DNA from 2 places in the Marmoricola sp. RAF53 genome. Region 2 is predicted to be linked to the other one. Evidence: riboswitches for the same ligand, from Rfam matches in the RefSeq annotation. Region 2 holds a riboswitch; the other holds the start of a gene.

Region 1 (11,257 bases), on a different contig from region 2:
GGACTCCCAGTGCGCGCTGACGATGAGGATCGCGCGCGGGCGGGCGAACGTGCCGGCGAGGTCGCGCAGCTGGCCCGACCACACGGGGTCGTCGAGGAGCGGCGGCGCTCCGTGGCCGATGTACAGAGCAGGCATCCGGTCGTTCATGGGAGTCATGTTAGTTCAACATTCAAGTAACTGTCTATGTTCCTGACTCCCAGGTTCCCGCTACGGCAGCTTCCAGTCCACCGGCGCGCCGCCCTGCTCGACGAGCAGCGCGTTCACCCGGCTGAACGGCCGGGAGCCGAAGAACCCGCGGTGCGCCGACAGCGGGCTCGGGTGCACCGACTCGACCCACGGGACCGGGCCCAGCCGCGGCTTGAGCGACTGCGCGTCCCGTCCCCAGAGGATCGCCGCCAGCGGGCCGCCGCGCTCGGCGAGCACCGTGATCGCCCGCTCGGTGACCGGCTCCCAGCCCTTGCCGCGGTGCGCGTTGGAGACCCCCGGCGTGACCGTGAGGGTCCGGTTCAGCAGCAGCACGCCGGCGTCGGCCCACGGCGACAGGTCGCCGGTCGACGGCGGTGGCACCCCGAGGTCGGCGCAGAGCTCCTTGTAGATGTTCACCAGGCTCGGCGGCAGCGGCCGCACGTCCGGGGCGACCGAGAAGGACAGCCCCACCGGGTGGCCCGGCGTCGGGTACGGGTCCTGCCCGACGACGAGCACCTTCACCTCGGCCAGCGGCCGCTGGAACGCGCGCAGCACCTGGTCGCCGGCGGGCAGGTAGCCGCGGCCGGCGGCGATCTCGTCACGCAGGAAGCGACCCATCGCGACGAGGTCGGGCTCGACCGGGGCCAGCGCCTCGGCCCAGTCCGCCGCGACCAGCCCCCGGCCGACCAGGTCGTCGAGGGTGCTCAGCGCCGGCTCACTTCTTCACCAGCGGCGCGAGCATCCCGGCGACCGCCTGGTGGTAGGTCAGCGTCGGGTGCAGCGAGGCGCCCAGCGACCCCGCCCCCTTGATCCCGTTGACCCACGGGTCCGCCGAGCAGATGTCGTGGCCCTCGGAGGCGTCGTACGTGCTCAGGTAGGTGACCTTCTCGTCGGCGGCCACCTGCTTGTACGCCGCCTCGATGTCCGCGGCGGCGCGCCGTCCGCGGTCCAGGGCGGCCTGCGGCAGCGGCAGCTTCGCCGGGCAGGAGCCGGTCTCGGGCAGCCCGCGTGGGTAGCCGACCAGCACGACCTGGGCCTCCGGCGCCCGGGACTTGATCTCGTCCAGCGCCGATCCGACCCGCGCCACGGCCGCGGTGATCGCCTCCTGCACGTCGCTGTAGGGCAGCTTCAGGTAGGCGTCGCAGGTGGCCTTCGCGCCGGCGCTGGGCAGGCAGGCGTAGCTGAGCACGTAGGCAAGACCCTTGTCGTTGAGGCCGATGCCGAGAGTGACCAGGCTGGTCTGCGCGTCGACCGCGTCGAGCTGCGGCGGGTTCACGCCGCCTCCCTGGGTCTGGCGCTCGCTCAGGTTCGTGGTCTCGGCGCCGCCGCAGGTCACGTCGTCGACCTGCAGGTCGAGCTTCGCGGCGAGCAGCTTGGGATAGTCCTGCTCCGAGCGGTAGCAGGCCAGGTCGTCGACCGGGGTGATCCCGGCGCCCGAGGAGTAGGAGTCGCCGAGGGCCGCGTAGGCCCGGGCGTCGACGGGCTCCTTGCCCGGGTCGCTGCCGCCGCCGCAACCGGCGAGGGCGGCGGACACGGCGACCAGCGCGACCAAAGTCGCGGCGTACCGGGGGAGGGGGCGTCGGGTGCGCATCGCGGTCGATGATAGGCGTGCCGTGGTGACGCTCAGCGCGCCGCGAGCCCCTGGACCACGGCGTCGACGGCGTCCGCCGCCGCCTGCTGCGCGGGGGCCAGCGGCATCAGCGCGAAGTTCCGCCCGCGCGGCGCGCTCGCCGGGCGGACCCACGGCTCGGTGGAGCAGACGTCGTGGCTCGACGTCGCCGGCCACAGGTCGGCGAAGTACGAGCCGGTCTGCCGGGCCGCCGACTCGGCGTACGCCTGGAACTGGGTGAACATGAGCGCGGTCCCGGCGTAGTCCTCGGCGCGTGCGGTCGCGACCGCGGGGCACGGGTTCTCGTCCGGGATCACCTTCGGGTAGCCGACGACCACGATGTACGCCGACGGCGCCTTGTCCTGGATCGCCCGCACCACCTGGGTGATCGCCTGCCCGGCCGCGGCGGCCTCGGGCGCGAGGGTGGCCGCGGGGATCTGCTGCTTCCCGCAGGGCAGCACCATGCAGACCCGGAACCCGCGGTTCAGGAGGTCGGCGTCCTGGATCCCGACCGTGAGCGTGACCAGGTCGGTGCCCGGGGTCAGTGCGTCGAGCTGCGCGGGCAGCCGGCCGCTGCCGTCGGGGGAGTCCGAGGCGTGCAGCACCGCGTCCGAGGTGGCGCCGGTGCAGGTCACGTCGGTGAGGTCGACCTTCAGGTGCGCGGCGACCAGGGCCGGGTAGTTGTCCTGCGAGCGCAGGCAGCCGCCGGCCGGGTCGGTCGTCCCCGCGTACGGCGCCGAGGCGTAGGCGTCCCCGAGGGCGACGTACTGCTTGATCTCGCGGACCGGCTGCTCGGTGTCGCCGACGCCGAGCCCGCCCGAGCCGCAGCCGGCCGCGGACGCGGCGAAGACCGCCACCAGCCCGATGCGCGCGGCCCCGAGGAGCGCGCGCCTCATCGCTTCTGCGCCAGGTCTCGGGAGGAGGACGAGGTGAACCGCCGCTCGCGGTTCGAGCCGATCGCGGACCGGTCCGGTGCGACCTCGGCGGGAGCAGCGGCCTTCTTCGCGGCCTTCTTCGCCGGCGCCTTCTTCGCGGCTGCCTTCTTGGCGGCTGCCTTCTTGGCGGTGGCCTTCTTGGCGGTGGCCTTCTTCGGGGCGGCGGCCTCCGAGCGGTCGTCCGGGGTCGAGTACTGCGCGATCCACTCGTCCATCACCACCCACGTCGTACGACGCGCCGCCCGGCCGGTGAGCATGCCGAGATGCCCGCCGGGGACGATCTCGAAGCGCACCTCGTGGGCGTTCTTGAGCAGCCCCACCAGGTGCTTGACCGCCGGGATCGGCGCGATGCCGTCGGTGTTGCCGGCGAAGACCAGGGTCGGCGCCGTGATCGCGGCGAGGTCGATCTCGCGCCCGGACAGCTCCACCTTGCCGCCGCTGAGCTGGTTGTGCTTCAGCATCCGGTGGTACATCTGCCCGAAGGTGCGGCCCGGGTAGGCGATCATGTTCGCGGTGAACCGGTCGACGGCCTCGATCTGGGCCAGCCACTCGGCGTCGTCGAGGTGCTGCAGGATCGCCAGCGGCTTGGTCAGCACCTTGGTGCCGCTGCTGAGCTGGAACGCGCGCCGCACCAGCGGCTTCGGGGCACCGCCCATGGCCCGGTAGATCTGGGTGACGACGCCGCCGTCGGTGAGCCGCAGGAGCGGGCGCAGCGGGGCGACGAGCGGGACCTGGCGGACGTCGAACGGGGAGCCGACGACGGTCAGCGAGGCGATCGGCAGGTTCGGCTGCGCGGCCGCGACCAGGGTCGCGAAGATCCCGCCGAGGGACCAGCCGATCACGTGCACCGGACGGCCGCCGGCGTGCTCGCTGGCGGCCTTGATCGCCTCCGGGACGACTTCCTCGACCCAGTGCTCCATCCCGAGGTTGCGGTCCTTGAACGAGATCTCGCCGTACTCGACGAGGTAGGTCGGGCGCCCGGCCTTGACGAAGTGCTCGACCAGCGAGCAGTCCCGGCGGAGGTCGAAGCAGAGCGCCGGCGCGGCCAGCGGGGTGACCAGCAGGACCGGGTCCCCGGTCGAGCGGACCTGCTTCTGGGGTCGGTAGTGGTAGACCTCGCGCAGCGGCCCGTCGTCGATGAGGGTTCGGGGCATGGGGCGCAGGTCCGCCAGCCCGCCGTACAGCATCTTGTGCGCGACGTTGCTGGCGGCGGAGGCGACCTGGTCCGGCTTCGGGATCAGATCCATGCCTCGAAAACTACCAATTACGGGTCGGCGTTACGGGTCGCTCGTCCGAAACCGCCGCGATGTGACCGAAGCGACCCCGGCCAGAGCCTGGTCCGACCATGGACACCCCGGCGACGGGCCGGTAGGAACGGCCCATGACCAACGGATCCCCCGTCGCCCTGGTGACCGGCGCGTCCTCCGGGATCGGCGCCCGCACCGTGACCGAGCTGCTCGCCGCCGGCTTCACCGTGTACGCCGTCGCCCGCCGCGTCGAGCGGATGCAGGACCTCGCCGCCGCCGGTGCGCACGTGCTCGCCATGGACGTCACCGAGGACGCCTCGATGGTCGCCGGCGTCGAGCGGATCGTCGCCGAGCAGGGCCGGATCGACGTGCTGGTGAACAACGCGGGCTACGGCTCCTACGGCGCGGTCGAGGACGTCCCGATCGACGAGGCCCGCCGCCAGTTCGACGTCAACGTCTTCGGCCTGGCCCGGCTCACCCAGCTGGTCACCCCGCACATGCGGGCGCAGGGCGCGGGCCGGATCGTCAACGTGAGCTCGATCGGCGGGAAGTTCTACGAGCCGTTCGGCGCCTGGTACCACGCGACGAAGTTCGCGGTGGAGGGGTTCAGCGACTGCCTGCGCCTGGAGCTCAAGCCCTTCGGCATCAAGGTCGTGATCATCGAGCCGGGGCCGATCATCACCGAGTGGAACGAGATCGCCCGCGACTCCCTGCTGGAGCGGTCGGGCAGCACCGCCTACGCGCGCTGGGCCAAGCGCGCCCACCAGGTCCTGACCGAGTTCGACAAGCCGGGCCGCGCGTCGACGCCGGAGACGGTGGCCCGCAAGATCCGCAAGGCCGCGACGACCGCCCGCCCGGCAGCCCGCTACCCCGTCGGTCGGGGCGCCCGCGCGATCACGCTGAGCCGCGACCTCACGCCGGACGCGGTCTTCGACCAGGTCGTCGGCCGGATGTTCGGGTCGGGCAAGCAGGCCTGAGCCGCCGTCAGGACCGACGGGCCGGCTTGACCTGCTTGTCGTGCCCCTGCCGGACCAGGGCGAGGTCCTCGAAGAACGAGGACGCCCAGGTGGCGACGTCGTTCTCGGCGACGGTCTTGCGCATCGCCTTCATCCGGCGGCGCTGCTCCTTGTCGTCGGCCAGGTAGGCCTCGAGCATCTGGGCCTTCATCCCGTTGATGTCGTAGGGGTTGACCAGGTAGGCCTGGCGCAGCTCCTCGGCGGCGCCGGCGAACTCGGAGAGCACCAGCGCCCCGTCGCCCTCGATCCGGGAGGCGACGTACTCCTTGGAGACCAGGTTCATCCCGTCGCGGAAGGGCGTGACGACCATGATGTCGGCGGCGACGTACAGGGCCGCCATCTCCGACTGCGGGAACGACGCGTTGAGGTAGGAGATCGCCGGGCGGCCGATCCGGCCGAGGTCGCCGTTGATGTGCCCGACCAGGCGGTCGATGTCGTCGCGCAGGATCCGGTACTGGTCCACGCGCTCCCGCGACGGGCTGGCGACCTGCACGAAGGTGGCGTCCTCGACGGTGAAGTGGCCGTCGTGGATGAGCTCGCTGAAGGCGCGCAGCCGGGCGTAGATGCCCTTGGTGTAGTCGAGCCGGTCGATGCCGAGGAAGAGCTTGCGCGGGTTGCCCAGGTCCGAGCGGATCCGGGCGGCGCGCTCCTGCACCTCCGGGGAGGCGGCGAGCGCCTCGAACGCGGCGGTGTCGATCGAGATCGGGTAGGCCTTCGCGGTCACCATCCGGCCGTCGGGCAGGTAGACCGAGTCGCGGTGCGTCTTGTGCCCCACCCGCTGGCGGACCAGCCGGATGAAGTTCTGCGCGGCGCCGGAGAGCTGGAACCCGACGATGTCGGCGCCGAGCAGGCCCTCGAGGATCTGCCGGCGCCAGGGCAGCTGGCTGAACAGCTCGGCGGGCGGGAACGGGATGTGCAGGAAGAAGCCGATCCGGAGGTCCTCGCGGAGCTCGCGGAGCAGGGCCGGGACCAGCTGGAGCTGGTAGTCCTGCACCCAGACCATCGCGCCCTCGGCGGCCGCTTCCGCGGCGGCCTCGGCGAACCGGCGGTTGACCTCGACGTAGGAGTCCCACCACTCGCGGTGGAACTCCGGCTTCGCGACCACGTCGTGGTAGAGCGGCCACAGGGTGGCGTTGGAGAAGCCCTCGTAGTACTCCTCGTACTCCGTGGCGGAGATCGTGACCGGGATCAGCGCCATGCCCTCGTGCTCGAAGGGCTTCACGTCCTCGACGACGTCGCCGGGCCAGCCGATCCAGGCGCCGGGCTGCTTGGCCATCACCGGGGCCAGTGCGCTGACCAGGCCGCCGGGGGAGCGGCGCCAGGTCACCGACCCGTCCGGCTGCACCACCCGGTCGACGGGCAGCCGGTTCGCGACGATCACCAGGTCCGCGCGTGCGGCGCCCGCGGCGCGGCGCCTCGTTCCAGTCACGTCCCCACCCTAGAGGTCCGGGCGGGTCCGGTGCGCCCGGGCGCGCTCGGGGCGCGCTCGGGGCGCGCTCCGGGGGCGTTTCGGGCCGCTCGCGACATTCCGGGGAGGCGAATGACATCCGTGTGGTTCGTCCCCTAGGATGGCCGGAGTCCCATGACTGAGTCTGATGGAAGCAAGCCCGAGGAGCCGACGACGATGGCCGCCAGTCACGCCCTGAACTCCGGTCAGCCCGGCGAGTCCGGCGCGCTGTCGGAGCGCGATCGCGGCATCCTCGACTTCGAGCGCCAGTGGTGGAAGTTCGCCGGCGCCAAGGAGACCGCCGTCCGCGAGAAGTTCGACATGAGCTCGACGCGGTACTACCAGGTCCTCAACGCCCTCATCGACCGTCCCGAGGCGCTCGCGCACGACCCGCTGCTGGTCCGTCGCCTGCGTCGCCTCCGTGCCGCCCGCCAGCGGCAGCGCTCGGCCCGCCGCCTCGGGTTCGAGCTCTGACGGGTGTTCCGATGAGGTTCACCCGGGTCCGGGACGAGCGCGGTTTCGTGCTCCCGACCCGCCTGATGGTCTTCAGCATCTCCGCCGTCGCGCTCGGCGGCCTGGTGTTCATCGCGACCCAGAACGACGACGCCGACGTGGCCTCGAACGCGAGCGCCACCTCCTCGGCGCACGCGAAGCCGACCGCGAAGCCGTCGCAGACCGCGGCGCCCGAGACGCCCGCGCCCGACGTCGTCGTCACCCCGACCGCGACCCCCAAGCCGCCGCCGGTGGTGAAGAAGGGGCAGCTCTACGTCGTCGTCTTCAACAACTCCAACGTCAAGGGCCTGGCCGGCAAGACCGCCACCCGCGCCCAGGGTGCCGGCTGGAACGTCGTCGGCTCGGACAACTGGTACGGCACCGTCGACACCAGCACGGTGTACTACGGCGACAAGATGAAGGCCGCCGCGCAGCTGCTGGCCAAGGATCTCGGGATCAAGTCCGTGAAGCCGGCGGTCGACCCGATGCGCTCCGACCGGCTGACCGTCATCCTCACCGCTGACTACCAGTAGGCGCGGTCCGGTCGACCTCTGGTTGAGTGGACCCATGGAGTTCCGCTCCGCCACCGGCGCCGACGCGTACCACGCCGTGGTCCGCGCGGGCGCCGACCTGCTGGTGGCGCTCGACTTCGACGGCACCCTCTCGCCGATCGTGGAGAACCCCGAGGTCGCGCTGATCCACCACCGCGCCGGGCCGCTGCTGGTCGACCTGGCCGCGCGGGTGGGCACGATCGCCGTGGTCACCGGCCGACCGGCCCGGCAGGTGCTCGCCCTCGGCGGCCTCGACGAGGTCGGGAACGCGATCGGCGAGCTCGGCCGTGAGCTCGTCGTCCTCGGTCAGTACGGGAACGAGCGCTGGACCTCCGGCGTACGCCGGGTGGTCTCTCCCAAGCCACCGGCCGGTCTCGCCAGCCTGATCGGCGACCTGCCGCGGCTGCTCCGCCGGGCCGACGTCCCGGACGCCTGGGTCGAGGAGAAGGGCCTCGCGGTCGCGGTGCACACCCGGCGCTCGACGGATCCGAGGGCGGCGTTCGAGCGGGTGCTGCCGATCCTGCGCGAGGCGGCCGAGGCCCGGAACCTGACCGTCGAGCCGGGGCGGTTCGTGGTCGAGATCCGGGCGGCCGGCATGGACAAGGGCATCGCGCTGCGGCGGCTGATCGACGAGACCGGCGCGAAGGCCGCGGTGTTCGTCGGTGACGACCTCGGCGACGTGCCGGCGTTCGAGACGATGCTGGCGCTGCGGGCCGAGGGGGTGCCGACGCTGCTCGTCTGCTCGGGATCCGACGAGCAGTCCGAGCTGCGCGAGCTGGCGGACATCGTGGTGGCCGGCCCGGACGGCGTGATGGACTTCCTCGGCACGCTCGCCGACGCCCTCGGGGGCTGACCACGGTCCGAGACGCGCGTCTCAAATGCCGGAATCGATGTGCACATTCTGAGACGCCTCCTTAGGCTGGTGCACAGCTCATCCAGAGGGACTGAGGGAAACGGCCCGTCGAAGTCCCGGCAACCGCCGCTCGAGCCTCCGCTCCGCGCCTGATCCCAGGCCGGCCGGATTCGACGGTGTGGTGCCAAATCCGTCCCGGTCCGAGAGTCGGCCCGGGGAAGATGAGAAGGAGGCCTTCCTTTGAGCGACGTTACGACGACGACTGCTGGCACCGTGCTCCGCGACGGCGCCTTCGGCTACGCCACCGGGCTGATCTGCCGCGAGTGCGGCACCACCCAGGAGCTCGGCCCGCACTACGCGTGTCTGGAGTGCTTCGGTCCGCTCGAGATCGCCTACGACTTCCCGGCCGTCACCCGCGAGCAGATCGAGGCCGGCCCCGCGAACATCTGGCGCTACAAGGCGCTGCTCCCGGTCCCCGACGACATCGAGCAGTCCCCGAACACCGAGCCGGGCTTCACCCGCCTGCTGGAGGCGAACAACCTCGGCCGCGAGCTCGGCATCGACAAGCTCTGGGTCAAGGACGACTCCACCAACCCGACCAACTCCTTCAAGGACCGCGTCGTCGCGTGCGCCCTCAGCGCCGCTCGCGAGTTCGGCTCGAAGGTCTTCGCCTGTCCCTCCACCGGCAACCTCGCCAACGCGGTCGCCGCCGCCGGCGCCCGGGCCGGGATCAAGACCGTCGTCTTCATCCCGAGCAACCTCGAGCAGCCGAAGCAGGTCAACTCCGCGATCTTCACCGAGTCGCTGGTGGCAGTCGACGGCAACTACGACGACGTCAACAAGCTCGCCTCGGAGATCGCCGGCGAGGAGGACGGCTGGGCGTTCGTGAACGTCAACGTCCGCCCGTTCTACGCCGAGGGCTCCAAGACCCTGGGCTACGAGATCGCCGAGCAGCTCGGCTGGCGGATCCCCGACCAGATCGTCATCCCGGTCGCGTCCGGCTCGCAGCTGACCAAGGTCGACAAGGCGTTCCAGGAGCTGATCAAGCTCGGCCTCGTCGAGGACAAGCCCTACAAGATCTTCGGCGCCCAGGCCGAGGGCTGCGGCCCGGTCGCCACCGCCTTCAAGGCCGGCGTCGACGCGATCCGCCCGGTCAAGCCGGACACCATCGCCAAGTCGCTGGCGATCGGCAACCCGGCCGACGGCATCTACGTCCTCGACATCACCCGCCGCAGCGGCGGGGCTGTCGAGGAGGTCACCGACGACGAGATCCGCGCCGGCATCGTCCTGCTCGCCCGCACCGAGGGCGTCTTCACCGAGACGGCCGGCGGCACCACCGTCGCGGTGCTCAAGAAGCTCGTCGAGACCGGCCAGCTCGACCCGACGCTGGAGACCGTCGCGATCAACACCGGCCACGGGCTGAAGACGCTGGACGCGATCAGCGGTCAGGTCGGTCCGGTCGCCACGATCGCGCCGACGTACGACGCCTTCGCCGCCGCCGACATCATCTGATCAGCGCAGCCTGATCCGCCACTACCGAGGAGAGCCTGCACCATGAGCGTGTCCGTCCGGATCCCCACCATCCTGCGCACCTACACCGGCGGTGCGTCCGAGGTGAGCGCCGAGGGCGCCGACCTGGCCGCCGTGCTGGAGGACCTCGAGGCGAACCACCCGGGCATCAAGGCGCGCGTGCTCGACGACGCCGGCGACATCCGCCGGTTCGTCAACGTGTACGTCGGCAACGACGACGTCCGCTTCCTGGAGAACCTCGGCACCGCCACCCCTGACGGCGTGCAGATCTCGATCATCCCGGCCGTCGCCGGCGGGTGATCCGGGGGCTCCCCTAGTCTCCGTCCATGACGCGGGCACGCTGGTTCCACCTGGTCACCTTCCTGGTCGCGACCTTCGCCGTCGCCCTCCAGCTCGTCCTCGTCTGGCAGGGCCACGTGGTCCTCGACGAGACGAACCGGCCGGACCGCGGGACGCGGCTGGTCCGGTTCGCGTCGTACCTGACGATCTGGAGCAACGTGCTGGTCGCCTGGTCGACCGGCACGCTGGCGTTCGGCCGGGACCGGGACACCCGGGTGTGGCGGGCGCTGCGGCTCGACGCCGTGGTGATCTGCTTCGGCGGCGGCCTCGTGCACTTCTTCTTCCTGCGCCCGCTGCTCGACCTGCACGGCGCCGACCTGCTCGCCGACCGGCTGCTGCACGTGGTCGTGCCCCTGCTGGCGGTGGCCGGCTGGCTGGTCCTCGGCCCGCGAGGCCGGGCGACCGCGGCGGACGTCGGGCCGTTCCTGGTGCTGCCGCTGGTCTGGCTCGCGTACACGCTGGTGCGGGGCGCGTTCGCCGGCTGGTACCCGTACCCCTTCCTCGACGTCGACGAGCACGGCTACCTGGTGGTGGCCTTGAACTGCGTGCTGGTCGCGGCGCTGATGCTCGCTCTCGCGCTCGGCGCGGTGGCGTTGGACCGGCGACTTGCGCAGCGCGCGCACGGCGACCCGGCGAGGACGTGATGGGAACGTTCCCATTCACCCCTTGACACTCGCGTGTGACTGGGGTCACAGTGCATGGGAACGCTCCCATCCCGGGAGGCCAGGAGACGAGGACGGACATGAACTCACACAGGATCGCCGCGCTGGCGGCTCTCAGCATGGTCGCTTCCCTCGGGCTGACGGCGTGCGGCGGCAGCGGCGACGGCGGGTCGGACAGCGAGACGGGCACCCTCCGGGTCAGCGTCTTCGGGAACTTCGGCTACGACAAGCTCTACAAGCAGTTCGAGAAGGACCACCCGGGCGTCAAGATCGTGGAGTCCTCCGAGGGCGACCTCGGGAAGTACAACACCCAGCTGACCCAGCGCATCGCCGCCGGGAGCGGGGCCGGCGACGTGGTCGCGATCGAGGAGGGCCAGGTCATCAGCATGC
Region 2 (11,257 bases):
AGCAGCCAGAAGATCGAGCGGAGGCCGATGGTGCGCAGCTTCTCGAGGCCGCCGAGCGAGGCGATGCTGGAGATGATCGCCACCGCGATCAGCGGGCCCACGGCGGCGAGCAGGATGTTGATGTAGATCCGGCCGATCGGCTCGATGTAGTCGGCGTGACCGCGGGCGGCCAGGCCGATCGGGATGCCGACGGCGAGCGCGAGCAGGGTCAGCAGGCTGAAGTTGACCTTCCGGCGGCGGAGCAGGTGGATGCCGACGTAGGCGACGACCACCAGGGCGAGTGCAACAAGGTCCGGCCACTTCACGGGCGGATCCCCCTTCTTCTATCTAATGTCTACTAACTAACTTAACTTAAGATTGAACGACGGCGCACGTCGACCCGCCGAGAACGGTCAGACCAGGCCGAGCGGGAGCGGCCGCGGGTCGGGCACCGGCAGGTGCTCGTCGGAGTAGGTCCACGCCGGACCGGACTCGACCAGGGCACGGACGGCGGCGACCAGCCGGTCGACGTCGCCGCGGGCGGACCCGAGTCCGAGGCTCGCCCGGACCGCGGTGCGGCCGTCGTGGAGCCGGTCGAGCAGCGGGTGCGCGCAGAACCGCCCGTCGCGGACGCCGATCCCGTGCTCGGCCGACAGGTACTGCGCGACCAGCTCGGCCGGGAAACCGTCCACGGTGAACGTGACCAGCCCGACGGCGTCGACCTCTCCGTCCCAGAGCGTGAGGAGCCGGACGCCCGGGAGCGCCGTCAGCCCGGCCGCGAGCCGGCCACGGAGGTCGCGCTCGTGTGCCTCCTGCACCTCGGCCGGGATCGCCGCGAGGGCGTCGCAGGCCGCGGCCAGCGCGACCGCGCCGACGGCGTTCGGGGTGCCGGCCTCGTGCCGGGCCGGCGAGGTCGTCCAGACGGCTCCCCCGACCGTGACGCGGCGGACCGCTCCCCCGCCCGCCAGGTACGGCGGCGCGGCGTCCAGCCAGTCCCGCCGGCCGACGAGCACGCCGGCGCCGTACGGGGCGTAGAGCTTGTGGCCGGAGAAGGCCAGGTAGTCGAGGCCGAGCGCCGCCACGTCGACCCGCCGGTGCGGGACGAGCTGAGCGCCGTCGACCGCGATCCGGGCACCGTGGCGGTGCGCGAGCGCGGCGAGCTCGGCGAGCGGGAGGAGCTCGCCGGTGACGTTGGACGCGCCGGTGACCGCGAGCAGCGCGGCCGGGGTCCGGGCGAGCTCGGCCTCGAGGGCGGAGAGGGTCGCGGCGACCGTGCTCCCGGCCGCGACCACCCGGCTCCCCCGCTCGCGCCAGGGCAGCAGGTTCGCGTGGTGCTCGAGGTCGAGATGGACGACGTCGCCGGGCACGGCGGTGGCGAGCAGGTTGAAGGCGTCGGTGGCGTTGCGCACCACCTGGACTACGTCGTCGGGCCGGGCGCCGACGAAGGCGGCGACCGAGCGCCGGGCCGCCTCGTAGGCCGCCGTGCTGGTGATCGACGGGAAGCCGGCGCCGCGGTGGACGCTGGCGTAGTGCGGCAGGAACTCCGCGACCCGGCCGGCCACCGCCTGGAGCGCCGGCGCGCTGGCCCCGTGGTCGAGGTTGACGTAGCGCGCGGTGCCGCCGGTCACCAGCGGGACCTGGAGGTCCGCGCCGACGAGCGCGGCCAGCGGCTCCGCGCCGGCCGCAGGCAGGTCGACGAGAGTGTCGTGGGCAGTCATGGGTCCGTCCTCGGTCCAGGGACCCGAGTCCGAGTCCGCACTTGCCCGGCTGCACTGCGCAGCGGGCCGCGTCTTCACCCGGGGCACCCCACCGCGGAGGAGGGTTGCCGACTGGCCAGCCGGGGCTTAGCACCAGTACTCGTGACGACAGGTGGAACATTAAAGTCGATCAACTTAGTTGTCAATTCATCAACGGATATGGCGCGTCGGGAGAAACACAGCAGGGTCGGCGCGATCGCGCAGCTCACCCGAGCCGGTCGAGCACTTCCTCGAACCGCAGGTGCTCCAGGCCCAGCGGGTCCTCGGCCCCGGCCTCGACCTCGTCCCAGGTCCGCGGTGCCGCGACCGTCGGGAAGTCCCGTCCGCGCAGCGAGTACGGCGAGATGGTCGTCTTCGCGCCGACGTTCTGCGACCAGTCCAGGAAGACCTTCCCGCTGCGCCGCGCCTTGGTCATCTGCGAGACGACCAGCTTCGGCTGCGCGGCCTCGAGCTCCTCGGCGATCCCCTTGGCGTAGTCACGGACCTCGTTCGAGGTGCGCTCGCGGCCGGGGAGGTCGGCGTACAGGTGGAGGCCCTTGGAGCCGCTGGTCACCGGCCAGCAGTCCAGGCCGTCGGCAGCGAGCCGGTCACGGACCAGCAGCGCCACCTGGCTGCACTCCATCAGCCCGGCAGGCTCCCCCGGGTCGAGGTCGACGACCATCCGGTCCGGGTTCACCGGCCGGCCCTCCGCGTCGACGGTCCACTGGTGCACGTGCAGTTCGAGCGAGGCCAGGTTGACCAGGTAGGTGAGCGCGGCGAGCGAGTCGATCACCGGGAACCGCAGCTCGCTCTCCTCCTGGGACGCCCCTCCCCGAGCAGCACTGCGGGAGCCACTGGTCGGCACGGTGACGACGCGCAGCCAGCTCGGGATGCCGGCGGGGGCGTTCTTCTCGAAGAAGGACTTGTCACCCGTCCCGTGCGGCCAGCGGATCCGGGTGACGGCACGGTCGGCGAGCAGCGGCAGCATCACCGGCGCGACCCGCGCGTAGTAGTTGAGCACCTCCGCCTTGGTGGTGCCGGTGCGGGGGTACATCACCTTCTCCAGGTTCACCAGCGTGAGCACCCGCCCGTCCACGCTCACCTGCACCTCGGTCCGCTCCACCATCAGGGGCCCTCCAGGTCCGCGACGTCGAGGTCGGTCCGCACGCCCCGGTAGGCGGGTTGGCGGAGCCGGCCGTCGGTGGTCAGGGTCAGGTACTGCACGTCGACGACCACCCGCGGCTCGACCCACACGGTGCCGGCCACGTCGAGCCGCGGCAGGTCCTCGGTGAACGGCGCGACGTCGGTGACCAGCGGGCGGAGCAGTTCACCGAGCCGCTGTCCGGCCTTGCCGGCGATCCCCGACCCGACCCGGCCGCGGAAGACCAGGCCGTCGGCCGTGGGCTCGCCCACCAGCACGGCGCCGAGCCGGCCCGGTCCCTTCCGATCTGCGCTGCCGGTCTCGTACCGGAAGCCGCCGACGACGTAGGACCCGGTCGGCCGAATCGGGAACTTCAGCCAGTCCTTGCTGCGCTGGCCGGGCCGGTACAGGCTGCTCAGCCTCTTGCTGACGATCCCCTCCAGCCCCTGTGCCTCGGCGGCGTCGAGCAGCATCGCGCCGTCGTCGTACGTCGGCGGCACCTGCCAGGCGATCCGCTCGCCGTCCCCGAAACCGTCGGAGATGCCGAGGCCGAGCAGGATCTCGCGGCGCTCAACGAGCGGGCGCCGGGTCAGGTCCTCCCCGTCGAGGCGGAGCACGTCGAAGACCAGGTAGGTGACCGGGTTCGTCTGCGCCAGCCGGGCCGCCTTCACGGCGTCGCGGACGTGCATCCGGTCGGCGAGCGCCCCGAACGACGGCACGCCGTCACCGAGCGCGACGATCTCGCCGTCGAGCAGCAGGTCCTCGGCGAGCCCGCCGAGACCGCGGAGCTCGGGGTAGGCGACCGCGACCTCGTTCTCGTTGCGGGTGTAGATCCGGGCCCGCCCGTCGCTCACGTCGACGAGCGCCCGGATCCCGTCCCACTTGACCTCGTGCACCCAGCCGTCGCCGGCGGGGACGTGGTCGCCCCGGGTCGCGAGCATCGGCTGCATGCGAGCCATCCTGTCAGGCAGTCCGCCTACTTGCCCGGACCTCCGAAGGTCACCGGTCCGCCGCCGGTGCCGGCACCACGGAACTGGACGACCGGGCCGCCGCCCGGACCGAAGCCCCCGCGCTGGCCGAGCTCGTCGCTGGCGCCGGTGATGGCCCGGCCGGCGTCGGCGAGGACGACCCGGGTACCGGCCCCGAGGCCGTCGGTCACCTCGACCGACCGGGCCCCGACGACGCCGAGGGTGACCTGCTTGCGCGTCAGGTTCTTGCCGTCCCAGGTCCGCACCACGGCAGTGCCGCCGCTGCGGCTGACCGCGGAGGTCGGCACGGTGACGACGTCGCCGACCGTGGCGAGCACGATGCTCACCTGGGCGCGCGAGCCGGTCGGGAGCGCGATCGTCGGGTCCTCGACGGTGACCGTGACCGGGTACGTCGTGCTCCCGGTCGAGGTGTCGGCGGTCATCCCGATCGCGGTCACCGTGCCCTGGGTGCCGGCGGTCGACCCCGGCACGGTGACGCGCGCCGTCTGACCGACCTTCAGCTGCCGGACCGAGCTCTCCGAGACGCTCCCGGTCAGCGTGACCGCCTTCCCGCCGACGACCACCGCGACCGCGGTCCCGGCGCTGACCGGGTCGCCGACCGCGAGATCCAGCGAGGCGAGCGTGCCGGTCCGCGTCGCGCGGAGTGCCGTCTTCGCCCGGGCGGCCCTGGCGGTGATCAGGTCGGCCTCGGCCTGGTCGATCCGGGCCTGGTCGGCGGCGAGCCGGGCTGCCGTCACGGTGCCGCCGGTCGCCCCGGTGGTGGAGCCGCTCCCGTTGCCGGACGGGGTGTCGGCGGTGGCCGCGGAGGTGCGCGCCTCCACCGAGCCGAGCGTGCCGGAGAGCGTGGAATTCAGCGTGGAATTCAGGGCGGCGAGCGCGTCGGCCTGCGCGTCCTGCGCGTCCTTGACGCCCGCCTGCTTGGCCTGGACGTCGGCCAGCGCCGCGTCGCAGGCGGCGTTCTGGTCGTCGGTGGCACTCGCCTGGTAGGCGTCCGTGCAGGCGCTGGTCTGCGCCGCGAGTGCCTCCTTCGCCGCGACCAGGGCGGCCGACGCCGCGCTCTGCGCCTTCAGGACGGCCTGCTGCTGCGCCTTCAGCTTCGCGAGCAGCGCCGCCGAGGCGCCGGTGCCGGCGGAGGGTTTCGCGGCGCCCTTCGGTGTCGTGGGGGTGCTGGCCGCGTCGGCGACGCTGGCGGTCTGCGCGTCCTGGTCGGACTCGAGCTGGGCCTCGGCCTTCGCCAGCGCGGCCCGGGCGTCGGTGACCGCCGCGTCGAGCGATGCGGTCTCCAGGACGGCGACGACCTGGCCGGCCCTCAGCTTCTGCCCCTGGGCCACCTTGACCTCGGCGACGGTGCCGTCGGTGCCGAAGGCGAGGTCGGAGCGGCGGGCGGCGTCCACGAGACCGGAGAGCGTGAGCGTCTGCTGCACGTCCCCGCGGGTCGCGGCCACGGTCCGGTAGTCCGGGGTGTCCTCGCCGCTCACCACCGCGTACGCCGCGCCGCCGCCGACCAGGACCACCCCGACCGCGACCAGCACCGGCCAGGTGAGTCGCCTGCGCTGCAGTCGCACGTCAGGACCCCTGCGCCGTGCCGGTGCCGCGGCGGAACATCATCCCGCCGCACTCGCCGTCGGTCGGGTCGCTGAGCGCGACCGTCTTCGCGGTGACCGCGCCGGTGCTGTCGGCGGTGCCGTTCGCCCGCAGGCAGAGCCCCACCGCCACGTCGGCGGCTGCTCCCGGCACGGTCTTCGTGTACGTCGTGGCGCCGGTGACGGTGACGCTGATCTGGGTCTCCTCCGTCGTCGGGGTGCTGCCCGCCGACGGTGCGCCGGTCGGCCGGACGGTCTTCACGGTGAAGCCGGTGCCGGTCACCGCGGTCACCTCGCCGATGGCGCCGATGGCGCCGAAGCCGCCGACCCGGACCCGGCCCGAGGGCGGGGTCGCGCCCTCGGGGAGCCGACCGCCGGGGGGCCGGCCGCCGGGGCCGCCCCCGAAGCCGCCGGTGCAGGTGCCGTCGGTCCTGGTCGTGATCGTCACCGTCGCGGCGGTGACCGCGGTCGCGGCGGCGTCGCTCCCGGGACCTGAGTCCGTGGCGCTCGCCGCGGGCAGGGCCACCACGCAGCTGCCGACCGCGACGTCGGCCAGCGAGCCGGCGACCTGCCGGGTGAAGGTGGTCGACCCGTTCCAGGTCACCGCCACCTGGCCATCGGCCTGGCTCTGCACCTGGGCGGTCGAGCCGGAGACCGCGGCCACCTTGCCGTCGGCCCCCGGGAACCGGCCCTGGTCGCCGCCGACGCTCTGCTGCTGGGGCTGGTTCCCCTCGCCGGTGCTGCCGGTGGCGGTCCGGTCGTCCCCGCCGCCGCAGGCGCTGGCGCCGACGAGCAGGAAGCCGGCGCCGCAGACGGCGGCGACCTTGCGCGCCGCACCGGGGGTGACGCGCGGGCGGAGGGACATCAGGGTGCGGGTCATACGGGTTCTCCTTGTCATGGGTGCGGGGGTCACTCGCTGCGGAGCGCGTCGATCGGGGTGAGCTGGGCGGCGCGGCTGGCCGGGTAGACGCCGAAGCCGACGCCGATCCCGAGGGCCACCCCGAGGGCGGCGAGGATCGCCGGGGCGGAGATGCTGACGGGCTGGTCGATCAGGCTCGGCAGCACCAGCGCGCCGACGACGCCGAGCACCGAGCCGATCACTCCCCCGGCGACGCCGAGCAGCGACGCCTCGAGGAGGAACTGCCTGCGGATCGCGGCCGGGGTGGCGCCCAGCGCCTTGCGGAGCCCGATCTCGCGGACCCGCTCGGTCACCGAGACGAGCATGATGTTCATGACCCCGATGCCGCCGACGAGCAGCGAGATCGCCGCGACGCCGCCGAGCAGGATGGTCATCGTCCGGTTGGTCGAGTTGGCGGTCTCCAGCAGGGCGTCCTGGGTGGCGATCGAGAAGTCCGCCGCGCTGGCGGTCACGTCGTGCGAGGTCAGCAGCGCGGCGTCGACCTCCTGGTAGGCGGCCGACAGGGTGCCGGCACTGTCCGCCTGGACGTAGATGTTCGCCACCGAGCTGCTGGTCGAGCCGGAGAGGCGCTGCGCGGTCGTGATCGGCACGACGGCCAGGTCGTCCTCGTTCGCGTCGTCGGAGCTCGCGCCGGAGACGTCCAGGACGCCGATCACGGTGAGGGAGGTGCCGTCCGCGGTCACGGTCCGGCCCACCGGGTCGCGGCCGTCGAAGAGCTCGTCCACGGTGTCCGGGCCCAGCACGACGACGTTCGCCGCCCGGTCGAGCTCGGCGGCGGTGAAGAACCGTCCCGAGGAGAGCGTCCGGGAGCGGACGTCCTGCCAGGTGGTGGTCGTGCCGACCACCTTGGTCGTCCAGTTGGTCGTGCCGTTGGTGAGCGACGTCGAGGACGCGGTCGCCGGGGCGACCTTCGCGACGTCCGGCGCGACCCGGCTGTCGGCGAGCGCCTCGGCGTCGGCCACGGTCAGCGTCGCCGCGGACCCGAAGCCACCCCGTACGCCGCCGCTCGCGGTGCTGCTGCCCGGCGAGACGATCAGCAGGTTCGAGCCGAGCGAGTCGATCTGGGAGCGGACCTTGTCCTGGGCGCCGAGGCCGAGCCCGACGGTCAGCACGACCGACGAGATGCCGATGACGATGCCGAGCATCGTCAGAAGTGACCGCAGCCGGTGCGCGCGGACTGCGTCGCCGGCCGTGCGGAGGGTCTCGAGCCAGTTCATGCCCGGACCCCCACCGCGTTGCGGCGGTCGTCGCGGATGGCACCGTCGTAGATGCTCAGCACCCGGTCGGCGGCGTCGGCCACCTCCTGGTCGTGGGTGATCAGGACGAGGGTGCGGCCGGTCTCGTGCAGCTCGCGGAAGAGCCCGAGGACGTCCGCCGAGGAGCGCGAGTCCAGGTTGCCGGTCGGCTCGTCGGCGAGGATCAGCGACGGCTCGGTCACCAGCGCCCGCGCGACGGCGACCCGCTGCTGCTGACCGCCGGAGAGCTCCCCGGGACGGTGGTCGCCGCGGTCGGCGAGGCCGACCCGCTCCAGCGCCCGGCGGGCCCGCTGCTCGCGCTCGGCCGCCCCGATGCCGGCGTACACCAGCGGCAGGGCGACATTGCGGACCGCGGTCATGTCCGGGAGCAGGTTGAACTGCTGGAAGACGAAGCCGATCTCGGCGTTGCGGATCCCGGCGAGGTCGACCTCGTCGAGGTCGCTGACGTCGCGCCCGGCGAGCTCGTAGTGCCCCTCGGTCGGGACGTCGAGGCAGCCGAGGATGTGCATCAGCGTGGACTTGCCGGAGCCGGACGGCCCGATGACGGCGACGTACTCGCCGTGCTCGATCCGGATGTCGACCCCGCGCAGCGCCTCGACGGCGATCGCGCCGGTGTCGTAGGTCTTGCGGACGCCCGCCAACGCGATCACCGGAGCCTGGTCCGGGCTCATCCGGCGCTCCCCGAGAACTGGCCGGAGAAGCCGCCCGGGGGAAGCTGGCCGCCGCCGGGCAGCTCAGCGCCGCCCGGGAAGGTGAGGTTGCCGCCCTGCCGGTTCCGGTTGGTGCCGGTGCCGCGCTGGCCGGAGATCGTGACGACCTCGATCTCGTCGCCGGCCTTCACGCCGGAGAGGACCTCGGTCTGGGCGCCGTACGCGGTGCCGGTCTTCACCGTCGTCCTGACCCGCTTGCCGTCCCGGACGACGTAGACGTAGGTGGTGCCGTCCGCGTCGCTGTGCAGCGCCGCGGTCGGCACGGCCAGCACGTCGGTGGCCTGCTTCACGGTGATCGCCACCGTCGCGCTCGAACCCGGGTAGAGGCCGGCCGGCGTACCGGTCACCTCGATCGTCACCGGGAACTGGGCGGCCCCGCTGCTGGAGGCCGAGGCGATGACACCGACCTCGGTCACGGTTCCGTAGACGACGTCGCCGCCGCCGGTCGGGGTGATCTCGGCCTGCATCCCGGTCTTGAGCCGGCTCACGTCGGCCGCGGAGACGTTCGCCTCGACGAGGAGGCGGCGCGGCGTGATCACGGTGATCGCGGCGGTCGCGCCGTCGGACCCGCCGGCGGCCGCGGAGCCGTTGCCGCCGGTGGAGCCACCCACGGTGTCGCCGACCGCGTAGCCGACGACCGAGACGGTACCCGCGAACGGGGCGCGCAGGGTGGCGTTCCCGACCGCGTCGGCGGCCTCGGCGAGCTGGGACCGGGCCGACGCGAGGGCGGCCTCGTCCGCGGCGACCTGGGTGGACGAGGCGCCCGAGTCCTCGGAGAGCTGGCTCTGCGCCGCGTCGACCTGGGCCTGGGCCGCCGCGCGCTGGGCGACGAGCACGTCGTCGTCGATCCGGGCGAGCACGTCGCCCCGGGTGACCTTGTCCCCGACCGCCACCTCGACCGCGGTGACCGTCCCGGAGGAGGTGAAGGCGACGTCCGCCTCCTTCTTCGGGGTGATCGTCCCGCTCGCCGACACGGTGTCCTTGTAGGTGCCGGTCGCGACCGTGGCGGTGATCCGCTGGACCCCCGCGCTGTCGTCGCCCGAGGCGAGCCCGAACCAGGCGCCCGCTCCGGCGAGGACGAGGACGGCCGCGACGACCACCCACCAACGACGTCGTACGGCGCGCAGGCGCCCAGGGATGAGCCCAGGAATGCGCCCAGCGATCGGTGTTCTCGACATGGGGCACAGCCTCGGGAGCGGGCCTGTGGCAGCGGTCGGGGCACCTTGTGAGGAGGCTGTGAGCAGAAGGTCGGTGGCGTTCGGCGGATTCTCCGACCATGCTGGACCCATGCGTGCGATCTGGAAGGGTGCGGTCTCGTTCGGGCTGGTCAGCGTCCCGGTGAAGCTCTACTCGGCGACGGAGAGCAAAGACATCTCCTTCCGCCAGGTGCACGCCAAGGACGGCGGCCGGATCAAGTACCAGCGGGTCTGCAGCCTCGACGGCGAGGAGGTCGCGTACGCCGACATCGCCAAGGGCTACGAGACCGAGGACGGCGAGATGGTCATCCTCGACGACGCGGACATGGCGGACCTGCCGGCGGCCAGCAGCCGGGAGATCAGCGTCGAGAAGTTCGTGCCGAGCGACCAGATCGACCCGATGCTGTTCGAGAAGTCCTACTACCTGGAGCCGGAGAAGACCGGCGCGAAGCCCTACGCCCTCCTCCGCCAGGCCCTCGAGGAGGCCGACCGGATGGCGCTGGTGACGGTCTCGCTGCGCAACCGGATGTCGCTGGCGGTGCTCCGGGTGCGCGACGACGTGATCGTGCTGCAGACGATGATGTGGCCCGACGAGATCCGGAACCCGGACTTCGGGTCGGTCGACGTCGAGGATGCCAAGCCTGCCGAGGTGAAGATGGCGAAGATGCTGGTCGAGACCCTGGCCGGCGACTTCGACCCCGACGAGTTCGAGGACGACTACCGCGAGGCGGTCGAGGCCCTGGTCAAGGCGAAGATCGAGGGCGGCGAGGTCAAGCACGCCCCGGAGGCCCGGAAGAGCGGCGGCGAGGTCGTCGACCTGCTGGCCGCGCTCCAGCGCAGCGTCGAGGCGGCCAGCGCGGCCCGCGGGGACGCCCCGGAGAAGGCGCCCGGGAAGGCCCCGGAGAAGGCGCCGGCCGCGAAGAAGACCGCGAAGAAGGCGGCCGCCAAGAAGGCCCCGGCGAAGAAGACCGCGAAAAAAACCTCAAAAAAGGCCAGCTGAAGCCGATAGCCATTTCGAGACTGCGTCGTTGGATCGTGTGAGGGTCTGCTTCGTGGTGGTACGTCCACTTCGGGCGCATCCACAAGTTGGTCATCTTTGCGAGCGAGAACGTGTTCCCGCTAGCGTGTGGCCCGATTGACGCGTGCTCACTGGAGAGCACGCGAGTTGTTACTCGGTGTCGCAACCCGTGCGGCGCCCTGCCGGGAGGAAACACCTTGAACCGACGAGTGCTGCGCCTCAGCGCGATCCTCGGGGCGGCTGCCGTCACGACGCTCGCTGTCGCACCCGCCTTCGCCGCCACGAACGTCTCCAGCGCCAGCGCCCAGGCGCTGCAGCTGTCGATCGCCAACAACAGCGTCGCGAGCCAGATCAAGACCGCGACGAACGACGGCGCCACCGAGGACGTCAAGAACCCGAGCACGATCCCCGACCTGGTCAGCCTGATCCCGGGCAACAACGCGCTCAAGGCCGCGGTCGCGGTCCAGCAGGCGAAGGCCAACGCGGACGGCACCTCCTACGCGTGCGCCGGCCTCGCCGGCCCGGCCAGCGACGGCCTCGTGACCGTCGGCTCCGAGAAGTGCAACATCGACGGCGCCGCGTTCAGCCTCGACCTGGGCTCGCTGAACCTCGACCTGAACAACCTCCTCGGCGGCAACGGCGCGATCTCCGGCGCCCTCGGCGGCGTCCTGACCACGCCGCTGCTCCCGATCACCAACGGCCTGACCGACGTGGTCAACACGCTCACCGG

Evidence for each region. Region 2 has a riboswitch for S-adenosylmethionine ahead of AB4Y76_RS05315 (aminotransferase class V-fold PLP-dependent enzyme). Riboswitches for the same ligand answer to the same signal wherever they lie in the genome.
Region 1: another riboswitch for S-adenosylmethionine. It lies ahead of thrC (threonine synthase); the one in region 2 lies ahead of AB4Y76_RS05315 (aminotransferase class V-fold PLP-dependent enzyme).

The regions. Positions count from the first base shown of each region.
Region 1 is NZ_JBFRDX010000003.1:108,703-119,959, reverse strand. It holds gene AB4Y76_RS03615 (dioxygenase family protein) at 1-147, opposite strand, end outside; gene AB4Y76_RS03610 (uracil-DNA glycosylase) at 208-894, opposite strand; gene AB4Y76_RS03605 (SGNH/GDSL hydrolase family protein) at 902-1,777, opposite strand; gene AB4Y76_RS03600 (SGNH/GDSL hydrolase family protein) at 1,810-2,691, opposite strand; gene AB4Y76_RS03595 (alpha/beta fold hydrolase) at 2,688-3,977, opposite strand; gene AB4Y76_RS03590 (oxidoreductase) at 4,112-4,954, shown strand; gene AB4Y76_RS03585 (alpha,alpha-trehalose-phosphate synthase (UDP-forming)) at 4,962-6,422, opposite strand; gene AB4Y76_RS03580 (DUF3263 domain-containing protein) at 6,618-6,914, shown strand; gene AB4Y76_RS03575 (LytR C-terminal domain-containing protein) at 6,926-7,465, shown strand; gene otsB (trehalose-phosphatase) at 7,500-8,336, shown strand; SAM riboswitch class I at 8,412-8,564, shown strand; gene thrC (threonine synthase) at 8,577-9,848, shown strand; gene AB4Y76_RS03560 (MoaD/ThiS family protein) at 9,891-10,166, shown strand; gene AB4Y76_RS03555 (Pr6Pr family membrane protein) at 10,193-10,849, shown strand; gene AB4Y76_RS03550 (ABC transporter substrate-binding protein) at 10,948-11,257, shown strand, end outside.
Region 2 is NZ_JBFRDX010000004.1:232,028-243,284, reverse strand. It holds gene AB4Y76_RS05320 (dicarboxylate/amino acid:cation symporter) at 1-305, opposite strand, end outside; gene AB4Y76_RS05315 (aminotransferase class V-fold PLP-dependent enzyme) at 393-1,697, opposite strand; SAM riboswitch class IV at 1,730-1,844, opposite strand; gene ligD (non-homologous end-joining DNA ligase) at 1,942-2,841, opposite strand; gene AB4Y76_RS05305 (ATP-dependent DNA ligase) at 2,841-3,806, opposite strand; gene AB4Y76_RS05300 (efflux RND transporter periplasmic adaptor subunit) at 3,833-5,410, opposite strand; gene AB4Y76_RS05295 (hypothetical protein) at 5,412-6,308, opposite strand; gene AB4Y76_RS05290 (ABC transporter permease) at 6,338-7,564, opposite strand; gene AB4Y76_RS05285 (ABC transporter ATP-binding protein) at 7,561-8,274, opposite strand; gene AB4Y76_RS05280 (efflux RND transporter periplasmic adaptor subunit) at 8,271-9,491, opposite strand; gene ku (non-homologous end joining protein Ku) at 9,601-10,509, shown strand; gene AB4Y76_RS05270 (hypothetical protein) at 10,725-11,257, shown strand, end outside.